Regions from separate parts of the Psychromonas sp. CNPT3 genome, predicted to be linked through region 3. Evidence: predicted binding sites of a transcription regulator. Region 3 holds the regulator's gene; each other region holds the start of a gene.

Region 1 (4,941 bases), 1.5 Mb from region 3:
ACCCATCACACTGTAAAAAATAGTGCTCAAAATATTTTTTAAATTATTAATTGAGTCGATCAAGTAAGTCGCGCTTGGATGTTTTTAGATTTTAGTTGAGCATCTAAAGTGTCTATGCACAAGAGACTGGGTAAATCCTATCTTCTATTAAATTCTTTTGGTATCACATGATAAAGTGCAGTGTAGTTTTTTTCTTTAAAAAAGTTATAATGGCGCGTGTTACATTAATGTTAAATTTACGTTAATGCATTGTGCTGTGTGAAATGCTTTGTTATTAGCTTTATTAATTTAGTTAAAAGCAGAAATGTAATAGAAAGCAAATTAAATTCATTATAAGTAAATTGGTTTTTTTGACGCCGTGAACAGGTTGATGGGGTTGTTAAGTCGATTTATTAATCCTTAAGCTGATAGGCATCTACGAATATTTAGAGGTCGACCTTTTTCTGTAAAAAATCAGGGGCTTGATGCTAGCCATTATCTACTTTTAGGGAAATGCGTAGAATCATCTTCGATGATGGTGATATGGTCATTTTGCGTCTTATAAATAATAAACGAGTCAGGAGGGGGATAACGCCGTACACCTGCAAAGAATTTATAAAATATAGTTAAAAGTGGCGCAACTCTTTTGATTCTTTTATAGGGCAAGTTTATTTGCATAAAATAGAAAGTGACATGTTATTTCCATGTGCGATATCTCAAATAATAGCATTCACGAAAGATGAGATCTTTCCGTCACGCTTCAACATAAATAGTAGTATCCCGTTGCGTGTTGTATAAGTTGTTACGAGAATGCACCCGATTATATCGGTTTATTCTATTAAATTTCTAGTCTTTCACAATAAAATTTATTAATAAGTAGTTAAGAAGAGGGGAGGTTAATGATCCGCTAACGACAGTTTTAAATACCACTTAGTGCTTATGTACTTAATATTGAACCGGATAATTGATATCCATATATAACGGCAGTTTTGATTCTGTTAATGAAAGTATAAATATTCGCTAACACAATTATCCTGCAATAACTCAGCAAGGAGAATTTTATGATGACATTAATATTTTTTTTATATTTCACCGCTATCTTATTAGCAATAAAAGGTAATCGAAAATTGGCTATTTACGCTTTTAGTCTATCTATCATTGTGAGTTTATTTTGGCTCTCACATCATGCAAGCGACTCACTCTCTATTTTACTCTAGGATGCAAAATATGACTCAATCATTTTCACGACAACTTAATGCACTTGGCGCCATAGCAATCACTTTTGTGTTGATGTTCGCCTTCTATTCTCAATTTGTTGCAGGAGAGTTACCTTGTCCTTTATGCTTATTACAACGCGTTGGATTTGTTGCTGTTTTATTTGGTCTACTGTGTAATGTTGTATATGGCCCAAGAACATCGCATTACGGCATTATGATCTTTGGGGCTTTATTTGGTGCAGGTGTCGCTCTTAGACAAATTTCACTACATGTTATTCCCGGTACTCCTTTTTACGGTGATCCCTTCTTCTCTTTTCATTTTTATACTTGGGCATTCATTTCTTTCGTTGTGATCGTATTCGGAAGCGCTGTCATGTTGTCATTTTCTTCACAATATAAAGAAATAAAGTACCAAACATTTGTACAAATGCCGGTGCTAAGTAAAGTAGCAATTGCCCTTGTACTTTTCGTTACTCTACTTAATGTGTTGAGTACTTTTGCAGAATGTGGTCCCTTCGAATGCCCCTCTGATCCTATTCAATATTGGTTATTTAATTAAATATAAAACGGACATAGCATACATTGTCCGTTCTATTAATATGCGAGAACAAGGTACTAAGGTTTTGTCGAAAATTCTAATCTAATAGCAAAGGAACTAAAAAGGTTACCCGTCTTGCTTGTTGAAATTATCCCACCCTGCGTTGTGAGTTTTGAAGTGATAACAACACTCTCCTACAACTCACGCCTTGCTAGGGTTAATTTTTCCTGCGCAATACATGAAAACTTAATTAATTCCTTTGGTATAAGATATAAATTAATTTTAATTTTATAAAACAAAATTAACAAAGGATCTACGTAATTATTTGTGATTTTTTAACTGCAATCTAGCATGCGGATTAGGACATTAAATTTAAAGGTGGGAATGAGAGTTGATGGTAATAACACGCTTAAACAATTAACAACTGTAGTTTATTATTGGGTTTTATTTGTGTTGCTTTAATTGGTCTCCTCATCGGGACTCGAACCCAAATCATCCGCTTAGGAGGCGGGTGCTCTATCCTGTTGAGCTATGAAGAGATGCGTTGATTATACTCAAGCTATGTGAATATGCAAATGCGTCAATAGATTTAAACGCTTTGTTTTAAATGGGAAAAATAAGAGATATTTATTATTTTGTTTTTTTATATCCAAATTAGGTCGCTAATTTATAGTAATAAAATAGCTAAATAAATCTGGCTCGATTTTTGCTTTATTTAGTATTTAGGTAAGTATTAGCTTGGATGTGGTATATATTGCCACTTTATGAAAGGAAGTGCTTTAATCCGTGTAACTTTATTAAAGTTTATGGGGCGGGTGCCGATAAGCTAAGTAAATTATCCATAGCATTCTTTAGAATTATAATTAGGTAGGTATTGAATGAAAAAATTATTGTCGGCATTCAGTGTTATATTGTTTCTTTCGGGCTGCGCTCTTCTTGAGCCTGTAGAGCAAGTTTCGACAGCAAGTGATCTCCCCCAAAATTACCAACCTGTATTAGAAAATCAAAATAATCGTGATGGCGAGTATCTTTATTATTATATTGCTAATTCATATAGTAATTCTGGTAAAAGTGCTTTTTTACCAGGAGAAACTTCGCAAGTAGAGGGGTACGGCAAGTTATATTCTTTTAATGGTGAGAAATCACTGATTTTATCAGAAGTTGTCAGTAAGATGGCCGACCAATTATTGGTTAACTTTCCCACTCGATACAGAGGCGAAGCGATTGCATTAACATCTCTAGTCGATTTGAATGATCATAAAAAAACCAACTGGATAGGGCAGACAGTAACGGAGTTATTTATCCATGAATTACATATCCGCCAATTGCAGGTTGTCGATTATAAATTGACGGGAGATATTCAGATCACCTCACGAGGTGAATTCGCACTAACTCGCGACTGGAAACGATTAAATAAAAATATAGATGTGCGCCGTATTTTTACCGGAACAATGTCTCGCAATGAAGAAGGGCTTATTTTAAATGTACGTATCGTCAATACCGATACTAGTATTGTGGAATCTACCAGCAGTGCTTTTATTCCTCATGGTATGTTTGTGGGGGGGGAATACGATTATCGCACTAATCAATATTATAATAGAAATAGCCAACAAATACGTAACAACCGAGCGCAAGTTCACTTGGTTAAATAGCGCTAGCAAACTGAAAGCTTTGTATTATTCGCCGTGTTATTTAGGTGCCAATAAAAAACAAAAAATGCAACGAACCTATCTCGTTGCATTTTTGCTTTTATACCTAAGCATATATAAATCTACTTTATGCTATAGATGTAAGTCAAAGGACGCCTCAAGTGTCAGGTAGACATGAGAAATTCCTAATATCACTCATCCATTCTGTATTACACTCTCTCCTATTAGCACTACTCGTAAATACTGGTAGCCGTTATCGATGTCTCTTTAAATAAGAACAGATAGTGACTTATATTTGTCGATAAAAGCGCAATGCTTAGGTGAAAAGTGTTTTTTTAGTCGAAGCTGGCTTAATTCTTGCTTGATTAGCATTGCCATTTTCGTTTTTTAGCAAGGATATATTAATGAACATTAATCGATGTTATCGCTCGTTGTCAGTATTGCTTTGTAGTACTTTGTTTCTTTTTTCATGTACGCCAATATCACATAATATGTTATTGCCAACCCAAGAAGAACTAAAAGAGCAAACTGACGTGCATAGCTTTACCTCTGTCGGTTATGCACCTGTTGCGACTCAAAAAGGGGCAACCTTAGAAGAAAAAATACTAAACGCTATCAAAGCATCTAAATTGGATGCTTATAAAGAAATGGCAGAGCAAGTATATGGCGTGTTACTGAGTTCTGAAACCGAGCTTTCTGGTGTGCATATACAAAGCGCTCGTGTTCGAAGTAAGGTTCGGGGGTTAGTTAGAGGTGCTCGGGTGTTAAAAAGTTACCATGAAGGTAAACTTTATATTACGGAGTTAGTTCTGGATATGAAAGCGTTACCGTATTCAAATATCATAGGTGAACAATCAAAGCCGCGTAAGAAAGCGATTTATTATTGATCATGCCTGAATGTTTTTACCTAAAAGTTGACCACTATTTAGCATCCCTTTTTGATCATAGGTGATGCTGTTCTTTCCTGTTGCTTGCTTGATAAGTTGAGTCAGATGTTTATTACTGCGCATACCTAACTCTACTAATTTTCCATTAATACTATTAATATGTTGGCATTTAGCAAGGCAAGAAAGAATTTCTTTCTTTATTTCCTGAGCCGTTGTTGAATTTTCTATTTGTTGTAAATCGGCCGGACGCGATAAAACGCTATCTAGCTCTGCGATTAAAGTTAATTTTTGTTGTTTCTGTTTCAAAATTTCACTGAGATGAGAAAAGCTCTTTTCTTTTAGACACGTCGTTTCTTGCTCCAATATCAGGTGCAATTCATTAATTAATATTAATTGTCGATTTAGCTTTTCAATAGGCATTGTTTAATTATCTCAGCTTAAAACTTATTTCAGAATTCGACTAAAATCACCTTCAAATTGACTGAGGCGCTGTGCGAGTCGTTCTGTATTGATTTTATAATCACCGTTAGTGATAGCGGCTTTTAGTGATTCAATACGCTGTTTGTTTACTTGGGGCTCTGTCGCACCTTGTTGTTGCATTTTATTTATATTCTTCGCTTGTGACGTTAATTGCACAGAATCTTTATGTTGATCATTATTAACATTTTGTG
Region 2 (4,941 bases), 620 kb from region 3:
CTAAAGAGAGGCTACTCTGACGTATCGAAAATACACCTGGCTTTGGCATATCATCGAGGCTGTGCACGGCAGATGATTTGCAAGTGATACTATCAATCTGACTTAATGGTGGCGCTTGTTGGCGGATATTTTTGATAAAAATATCAAGCTCATTTTCTGGGCCTTGTACGTCAATGTGCACGCCTTGGGGGTGATTAAGCACCCAGCCTTGCAATTGATGTTGCTTGGCAAGGAGATAGATAAAAGGTCGAAAGCCGACACCTTGTACAATACCGCAGACTTCAATTAAGCGTCGAGTTTGTAGTTTAGGTGCCTCTTTTTTACTCATGTAGATTATTCACCGAGTTTATGTGCTTAAAATTTTAAGCAAAGCTAACGATCACACCACAAACGGCGGTCATTTTTGCTAAGATTTTTGTTGGAATAAAACGTGATAAGTAAAAGCCGATAGACATAATAATAATGGCAGAGCAAGACATGCCGAGGGCAAATGCGCTTAAACTCAAGCTACTAAATTCAGTGCCATGTGCCCAGCCGTGGAATAAGATAAAGGAAATAGATACGACGTTAAGCAATGTTTTTTTGAAGTCACTTGCTGTTCGCGCTTGTCCCCATAAGGCAAATGCAGCAACAAACAAAGAGCCAGCAATAAGGCTTTCAACGCTGGCGCCTGTAAAATGAGCGCCTAACGCTAAACCTGAGAGCATAAGGGCAACTGTTGTCGCCATCATTATCAACGATTTTTTAGTGTTTTTTAAATGTTGCGCCATAACACCGATAGCCAGTAGCAAAGTTAAGTGATCTAAACCTGTAAAAGGGTGAATAACGCCATCTAGCCATGAATTATGAAGATGAATAGCGCCCACATGAGCGGATGCAAGGGGTGATAATAAAAGTGCACTCATTGTGATCATGCCGAGGGTTGTTTTTTTCATTTGAGATCCTTAGAAAGTACGAGTCAATGTTAGATAGGTTATTACGATAGCGGGATCGAAAACGATTTAAACACTGTCAAAAGTTAACTACACAATTAGCATGATTCATGCCAGATATAAAATAAGATAAAGCTCGCTGTATCACGTTGTTTTATAAGGGTTATGTTGCCAGCTTTCAAAGTGATCATGTAAGGTGTCGACATTTATGATCGTATGTCGACACCTTTGGCGGCGCCTCTGTATGATTGAATTTAAAGCGTATTTTATAAGCTTAAAAATTTAGCGATTTACCGTAGTTGTTTTGATTAGTGTCAACTTCGAGTCGGAAATTAAGTGTTTTAATGCAGCTATAAATTACTACTGTACACATCAGGATCCGTATGCACGAAATGTCTATTAGCCTAGATACCGTTAATTTGGTGGTCGAATCGGCTAAAAATCAAGGTTTTAAAAAAGTAACTGCCGTGTGGTTAGAAATAGGGGCTCTGTCGTGTATTGAAGCAGGGACCATTGAGTTTTGTTATGAAATAGCAGCAAGAGATACCATTGCTGAACATTCAATATTACATATAGAGTCTGTCGCGGGCCAAGCATATTGCTTTGTTTGCGCAACAGACGTCATTTTAAACCAGCGTGGTAATGCTTGCCCAAATTGCGATGGTTTTCAATTACAAGTGATTCAGGGTGAGGAATTACGTGTTAAAGAAATAGAGGTAGAATAAAATATGTGTGGAGTCTGTGGATGTGGGGACACTAAAATCGAAGGGCATGATCATCATTCTCATGTGCGACATGATGAAGATAGACATGAGCATGAGGGATCTTATCAAGAATTAAATGAATATAGATCGCAACATAAACGGGCAGATGAGGTGCACCATCATTATCCTGCAGCGACACAGGTTATCATTCATCATCACCATTATTACGTAGGTGCAACAGAGCATCAGGCTCATGGGCACTCTCACGCAGATCAACATTCTCATGCAGAGGCCCATTATAAGCACCACCATGCTCATCCTCATCATACGCACGAAGAAAGCACTCTCGACAAGAGCGATAACTTTAAAGCCACGCGCAATGAAAAAAATGATTTACATTATGGCGGTGGTGAAGCAGGTGTACATGTTCCAGGTATTAGCCAACGTCGTTTACTTAAAATTGAAACCGATATTTTAGATAAAAATAATCAATTAGCCAAACATAATCGAGCGCATTTTAAGCAAGAGAAGCAACTTGTATTAAATCTTGTATCAAGTCCTGGCTCGGGTAAAACGACGTTATTAACGGAAACGTTGCATATTATTCAAGCGGATCGTGCTTGTGCGGTAATTGAAGGTGATCAACAAACCTCTAATGATGCTGATCGCGTACGTGCGACGGGAGTACCTGCCGTGCAAGTGAATACGGGTAAGGGATGTCATTTAGATGCGAAGATGGTGCATGATGCTTATCATCAATTACAACTTAGTAAGGGAGGTTTGCTTTTTATCGAAAATGTGGGGAATTTAGTGTGCCCCGCGAGCTTTGATCTCGGTGAAAAATATAAAGTCGCCATTTTATCGGTGACAGAAGGGGAGGATAAGCCTCTTAAATATCCCAATATGTTTGCAGCCTCTCAATTGATGATCATTAATAAAATTGACCTTCTACCTTATGTCACGTTTGATGTTGATATTTGTATTGCTAACGCTAAAAAAGTGAATCCTTATATTAAGGTGATCACTTTATCTGCGACGACAGGTGAGGGTATGCAAGAGTGGCTAGATTGGCTAAAAGAAAATTAAAAACGTTGTGTCACTCAATATAATCATGAAACCGTCACTTCTGAAGTGGCGGTTTTTTTATGTCTAAGTGTCACCTTCGTCACACTGCGTACTGTCTCGTCACATATGTCGAAAAAGGTATTTCGAACATCCTGTTTAGTTAATGATTTTGTTTTTTTTGTTATTAAAAACAATGGCTTAATGTCTTTATTGGGGCATTTTAAAAGTTGGTTTGATTTTTGCTTATAAGGTGTGAATTTCCTAATTTTACTCATTAACTAAGGTTAATTATGAATCGCTTTGTAATTGCTGATCCGAAGTTATGTATTGGTTGTGATACCTGCATGGCTGCGTGTTCAACCACTCATAAAACTATCGGATTGCAAGCCCACCCAAGGTTAACCGTAACACGAAATAAAGATGCGACAGCACCTGTGTTATGTCGCCACTGTGAAGACGCTCCTTGCGCGACGGTATGCCCCGTAAATGCTATCACCCATGTAAATGGTAGTATTCATATTAATGAAAGTCTCTGTATTGGCTGCACATTATGCTCGATTGCTTGCCCTTTTGGCGCAATTACGTTTAGTGGTAGTCGAGGTGTCGGACTTGCGCATGCCTATGATACGTATATCCCTTCAAATGTAAGAACAAGTAATCCGACGACCTCATCACCCAGCTGTTTTGGTAATGATATTTTAGCATGGGAACCTGGGGTGAAAAATATTGCGGTTAAATGTGATCTTTGTGCACACCTTGAAGGTGGACCTGCTTGTATTGAAGCGTGCCCAACCAAAGCATTATTCCTCGTAGATCCCGAGAATACCTTAGCGATGCAAAAGCAAAAGCGAGATGATGCAGCTAATGCGGGCTCTTTGCTTACCCACATGATTTTGGAGGAGAGATAATATGGTTTCTTTTAATCTATTATTTGCATCCATCGCACTGTATGTCGTTGCCGGCGTTATATCACTTCTTCTCTCATCGAAGGAATCGATTGGTATTGCTCTTTCTGGCGTTGTTTCGACCCTTGGTGGTGTATTGGGAGTATGTGCTTCATTACCTGTATTATTTGGCAGTGATGCGATTAGTTATCAAATCTCATCCCCTTTTTACTTTGCAGATTGCATGTTACGCCTCGATCCACTGTCATCATTAATGGTATTTATTATTTCATTAGTGGTGATTGCTTGTAGCATTTACTCCCTTTCTTATATGCAAGAATATAAAGGAAAAGGTGCATGGGCAATGGGCTTCTTCATGAATGTTTTTATTGCATCCATGGTTGCACTCGTTGTTTCAGAGAATGCCTTTTATTTTATTGTCTTTTTTGAAATGATGTCGCTCGCGTCTTACTTTTTGGTTATATCGGAACAAAAAGAAACGTCGATCAATGCGGGCTTACAGTATTTTTTGATTGCGCACGCAGGGTCGGTGCTGATCATGATCGCTTTCTTCATTTTGTACCGCGCGACAGGGAGTTTAAATTTTCAAGATTTCCGCACGGCGAATTTGTCATCCGGCATGGCTTCGATAGTATTTTTACTGGCTTTCTTTGGCTTTGGCGCTAAAGCGGGGATAATTTCTCTGCACAGTTGGTTACCTCTTGCGCATCCCGCGGCTCCCTCTAATGCCTCGGCATTAATGTCGGGTGTGATGGTTAAAATTGGTATTTTCGGGATCATTAAAGTCAGTATCGATTTTCTCGGTGCAGATACGCCATGGTGGGGGTATCTAGTATTAGCCTTCGGCGCGGTATCTTCCGTTTTAGGTGTACTTTACGCCCTGGCTGAACATGATATTAAGCGTTTATTGGCTTATCACACGGTTGAAAATGTCGGCATTATATTAATGGGTGTCGGTGTCGGTATGGTGGGCATTGCAACACATCATCCCGTACTTGCGACAATTGGTTTATTAGGTGGGTTGTACCACATGTTAAATCACGCTGTATTCAAAGGCTTATTATTTCTGGGTGCCGGCTCGATAGTCTTTCGTCTGCATACTAAAGACATGGATAAAATGGGAGGGCTTGGTAAGTTAATGCCTTACACCGCGATAGCCTTTTTAATTGGTACGATGGCGATTTCAGCGCTACCGCCATTAAATGGTTTTATTAGTGAATGGTTTATCTACCAATCACTACTGACCATGGGCCGTCAAGGTGATTTAATGATGTCGATTGGCAGTATTATTGCGGTGGTGATGTTAGCTTTAACTGGGGCTCTCGCCTGCATGTG
Region 3 (4,941 bases):
GAATAGATAGGGTCGTAGTATCAATAACGAGAGAGGCTTTCTCTTTGATAGGTTGTAACAGTAAGTGCTCTAATTCTAATGCTTGTGATAAGGACATTTTTTGCTTAGAAAGAGGATGTAATCGTCTGGTTTCGCTATAGCGCCGAATAAGCTCTGTACTGTCAGCATCAATGTAAATGATGTCGCTTTCGACTTTGTCTTGCAAGCGTTGCAATAAATCAGCTATCTGCGAGGATTCACCGGGAAGATTACGTACGTCTAAGCTAATCGCCACTTTATTGTGCTTAGCATCGACATTTTCTAATAATTGTTCAAGTAAGGCAAAAGGGATCCCATCAATACAGTTATAACCCAGATCTTCAAGCACATGTAGTGCGATAGTTTTACCCGATCCAGAGCGGCCACTGATGATGATTAACTTCATAGTTAAGATCCCTTAATTGATTTTTAATTACATTGTAAGCATTCAAACAATATTTTATCGTCGGTCGCACTTCTTAATTGGCGTAAGAGTGTTTTATCTAATAATTTTTCACTGATGGTTGCAAGCGCGCTTAAATACTCTTGGCAACGATCTTCGGGCACAAAGATAGCAAATAAAATATCCACACTTTTACCATCTGATGCATCATAATCAATACCCTTTTGGCATTGTAAAAAAACACCTGTTGCGGGTAAGTCGCTGGAAATTTTAATATGTGGGATCGCAACACCAGAGCCAACCGCTGTTGAGCCGATTTTTTCTCGGGCAATGAGTTCATTAAAGAGAACTTGATGATCAAGGTTCAATGTTTTAGCCGCACTAATACTTATTTTTTCTAAAGCCGATTTTTTGCTGTTGCAATTTACTTGGCTAAAGACTGAATCTTCAGTTATTAAGGTAGATATTTTCATAGGGATCACTTTTTTTCTGTTCAATAGATGCAACAGAGATAATCATCTTTATTTTAAACAAGCTGATGTATAAATATTAAGCGTTTAAATAACGCAATAATAACAATAACATTAACATGAACGATGCGCTCCTAGCTATTTTTTTGCTAAGCGCTTTTTCTTTTTATTGAAAAGGCGCGAGTTTAGCAGGTTGTAAGTGCATTGCCATGTGTAAATCACTATTTTTTAATTTTTATCATACTTATAACTCATTATAGTGCATTAAATTAACTGTTTTCTTTGATTTGACGGGGGGATGCCTAAGGATTCTCGATATTTTGCAACGGTACGTCGAGCCACTTTAATACCTTGATCATCAAGTAATTTTGTCATTTTGTTATCACTTAATGGTTTGTTATTAGGTTCGCTTGCGACTAATTTTTTAATTAAAGCGCGAATAGCGGTGGACGAGCACTCTCCGCCACTTTCTGTCGCCACATGACTTGAGAAGAAAAATTTTAATTCATAAATACCACGTGGCGTATGCATAAATTTTTGGGTGGTGACGCGAGAGATTGTTGATTCGTGCATTTCGACTTCAAAGGCGACATCATTGAGTACCATCGGCTTCATCGCTTCATCACCGAGTTCAAAAAAATCTTGTTGCTGCTCTACAATGCATTTTGAAACCTTTAATAAGGTATCATTACGACTTTCTAAACTTTTGATAAACCACTTTGCTTCTTGTAAATGGCCTTTAATAAATGCGTTGTCAGCTTTACTGATCTTGCCTTTACAAAGGTCTGCATAATGTTGGTTTATAGATAAATTTGGATCACAGTCTTGATTTAAAGAGACGCACCATTGATCCGCTATTTTTTTTACATACACATCTGGCACAATATATTGCGCCTGACTGCTCTCTATTTTATTACCTGGGCGAGGCTCAAGGCTTTGTATTAAACGCATAATATGGGCTAATTGTGCTTCTTTTAATTTAGTCTTTCGTGCCAACGTTCGATAATCACGGCTTGCTAAAAGTTGCATATGTTGATCAAGGATCATTAACGCTTCTTGGCGCCAAGGCGTATCTTCACTTAGATTTCGTAATTGAATTTGTAAGCACTCTTTTGTGCCTCGAGAGGCAACGCCAACCGGGTCAAAATGTTGTATACGCTTAAGGACGGCTAATATTTCATCGAGCTCTAAATCATCTACATCTTTTTGCAAGCTTTCTAAAATGGATTCACAGCTACTGGTTAAATAGCCTGATTCATCGATAGAATCGATGATATTGGCTGCAATTAATAAATCGGTATCAGAAAAGGGAGTTAATTGCATTTGCCAAACAAGATGATCTTGTAAAGTGGTACAGGATTCGCCTTGATAAACACGATCTTCGCCATCAAAGGAGCTTCGTCCGGATGAGATGGTGGTGGTCGGAGGCGGAGTATAGGCCTCATCCCAGTTATTTTCGACCGGAAGATCATCAGAAAACTCTAGTTTAGAGATCGCCTCAGCAGTATCTATTTGACTACTATCTTGTTCTTTTTTTATGTCTTCAAGGCCACTATCATCCTCTTGCTCAAGAAGAGGATTTTCATCGAGCGCATTTTGGATCTCTTGTTGTAAGTCTAAGGTAGAAAGTTGTAATAATTTGATTGCTTGTTGTAATTGAGGGGTCATTGCAAGTTGCTGACCCATTTTCAATTGTAAACCTTGTTTTATCAAAATACTTTCTTCCTTACTAGTAGAGTTAATGACGATAACTATAGCTTAAATGCATCGCCTAAATAGACTTCTTTAACTTTGGCATTAGATAGGATCTCCTCCTGAGTTCCTATCGCGATTATTTCTCCATGGCTAACGATATATGAGTGCTGACATACATCTAATGTTTCGCGTACATTGTGATCCGTGATTAAAACGCCTAAGCCTCGATCGCGTAGTTGTTCAATAATTTTTTTAATATCGAGTACTGAAATAGGATCAACACCGGCAAAAGGTTCATCTAATAAAATAAACTTTGGATCGGTTGCGAGTGCTCTGGCTATTTCTACGCGTCGCCTTTCACCCCCAGAGAGGCTCATGCCTTTGTTATCTTTAATATGATTAATATTAAAGTCATTAAGTAACGCATTCAATTTTTCAGTGCGCTGGGCAGACGTTAGGTTTTTACGCGTTTGTAATATACCCATAATGTTTTCAGTTACGGTTAGACGTCTGAAAATAGAGGCTTCTTGAGGTAAATAACCAATCCCTTTTTGCGCTCTAATGTGCATGGGTTGATGTGAGATATCTTCATCATCAATGCATATTTTACCTTCATCTTGTTTAACCAGGCCTACCACCATGTAAAATGAGGTGGTTTTTCCTGCGCCATTTGGGCCTAATAAACCGACAATTTCACCCGTTTTAACGGTTAAATTAACGCCATTTACGACGGTGCGTCCTTTGTAACTTTTTACGAGTCCCGTTGCGATCAATTCAGCCATTTTTATTTTTCTTTTGTTGAGTTAGGTTTATTGTTGTTTTTTTCAAACTGAGCCGGTAAAAAAACCGTTTTAACCCGTTTTTCATTATTTTTATCACTCATCACAATCAACTCTTCGGTGTTTAAATAATAAATAATTTTAGCGCCGTTAATGCGACTGTCTAATTGCTTAACTTGTGCATTGCCTGTTAGCGTGATTTTAGATTTAGCGACATCATAATGAATGCTATTTGCTTGCGCATTAAAAGGCCGACCATCTTCTTGTGTTTGATAAAAAGTAGCGACGTTACCTTTTGCTAACATTTGCTCATGATTAGGCTGTGCAGTACGGGTGACAATGAGTTTATCTGCTTTTATGATAATACTACCTTGGGTGAGTAAAACATCATCAACAAAGGTAATACTATTATTTTTCATTTTGGCATGCTGACTAATAGAGCTAACATGAATAGGTTTTACATAATCTGATTCTAGCGCCCAAGCACTAAGTGAAAAGAGTAGGGCACTGCTGATCAAACCAATTTTAATTTTTTTCATTAAAATACACCGCTTTTATATTGTTTTTTACTATCATTTCGTTACTCAGTAGTGAAGCCCACATTCCGACACCTTGTTGATGCATTTGCGGACCATCCCAAGTAATAAACAGATTTGAACTGATTTCTTTTTTATCCAGCAGTAAAGTGAGCTCTTCAGTGGCTATATTTTGTATGAGTTGATCTAAACTTAGGTTTTCAACGCGCACATCATGAGTCAATTTTAATGTGTTTTCATCTTCTAATAAACCATCTTTACTACTTATCTGCCAAGTACTTATTTGATTATTATCTTTATTTCTAACATACACAATAACACGTGGATTAATAAATACGGTGTTATTTTTCTCGCTAAAAGTTGTGGCTTTATCGGCAAACATTTTGTGGCTAATATCACCTAGCGTGTCAAAATGTGTACTGCTTAAATTATAGGCAGTGTAATTTGGATTGTGTACTTTTGATATTTTATAGAGTGGCTCTGCTTTAAAATAAGACCAAAAAAGAAAAGCGATGAGCAGGGCAGCAAAAGGGATAATATGGCGTTTTTTCATTTATTTATTCACTTTTACCGGTGGTTATCTGTAATTTATGATGGCACTGTAAAAAAAGGTCGCAAATTTCACGGACAGCGCCAAAGCCACCGCGCGTTTTTGTGACTAGGTCCGCACCTTGTATCACTAACGGATGAGCATCGTTAACGGCCACTCCCAGCCCGCATGCTTGAATAACGGGTAAATCGACGACGTCATCACCGATATAAGCGACTTCTGATGCATTTAAGTTCAGCTTAGTAAGTAAAGATTGATAAACACTTAATTTATCTTCTTTACCTTGAAAAATAAGAGAGACACCTAAAGCTTGCATTCGATTGGCGACAATATTTGATTGTCTGCCGGTAATAATAGCAATCTCGATCCCTTGCTGCATAATCGCTTTCATACCGAAACCATCTTTTGTATGAAAGGCTTTCAATTCTTCGCCTTGGTTACCTAAATAGATACGGCCATCTGAAAACACACCATCAACATCACAGATAAG

Evidence for each region. Region 3 encodes sigma-54, which starts transcription at its own class of promoters, with help from an activator protein. Its sites were predicted from a motif close to GTTGGCACGNNNNTNGNNT; they were not measured.
Region 1: PCNPT3_RS03250 (FlgO family outer membrane protein) is a predicted target of sigma-54. The motif match lies at 2,428-2,446, and genes of this name have one in related genera.
Region 2: PCNPT3_RS14470 (4Fe-4S dicluster domain-containing protein) is a predicted target of sigma-54. The motif match lies at 2,928-2,946, and genes of this name have one in related genera.

What each region holds. Positions count from the first base shown of each region.
Region 1 is NC_020802.1:724,307-729,247, forward strand. Features, by position in the region: gene PCNPT3_RS14240 (DUF5993 family protein) at 1,041-1,196, shown strand; gene PCNPT3_RS03240 (disulfide bond formation protein B) at 1,207-1,755, shown strand; tRNA gene PCNPT3_RS03245 (tRNA-Arg) at 2,198-2,273, opposite strand; gene PCNPT3_RS03250 (FlgO family outer membrane protein) at 2,613-3,386, shown strand; gene PCNPT3_RS03255 (LPP20 family lipoprotein) at 3,788-4,270, shown strand; gene flgN (flagellar protein FlgN) at 4,271-4,690, opposite strand; gene flgM (flagellar biosynthesis anti-sigma factor FlgM) at 4,715-4,941, opposite strand, start outside.
Region 2 is NC_020802.1:2,906,454-2,911,394, reverse strand. Features, by position in the region: gene hypF (carbamoyltransferase HypF) at 1-328, opposite strand, end outside; gene PCNPT3_RS12805 (HupE/UreJ family protein) at 363-935, opposite strand; gene hypA (hydrogenase maturation nickel metallochaperone HypA) at 1,316-1,657, shown strand; gene hypB (hydrogenase nickel incorporation protein HypB) at 1,661-2,722, shown strand; gene PCNPT3_RS14470 (4Fe-4S dicluster domain-containing protein) at 2,992-3,609, shown strand; gene hyfB (hydrogenase 4 subunit B) at 3,611-4,941, shown strand, end outside.
Region 3 is NC_020802.1:2,289,281-2,294,221, reverse strand. Features, by position in the region: gene rapZ (RNase adapter RapZ) at 1-424, opposite strand, end outside; gene PCNPT3_RS10130 (PTS sugar transporter subunit IIA) at 448-894, opposite strand; gene PCNPT3_RS10125 (RNA polymerase factor sigma-54) at 1,156-2,601, opposite strand; gene lptB (LPS export ABC transporter ATP-binding protein) at 2,643-3,368, opposite strand; gene lptA (lipopolysaccharide transport periplasmic protein LptA) at 3,371-3,904, opposite strand; gene lptC (LPS export ABC transporter periplasmic protein LptC) at 3,891-4,454, opposite strand; gene kdsC (3-deoxy-manno-octulosonate-8-phosphatase KdsC) at 4,459-4,941, opposite strand, start outside.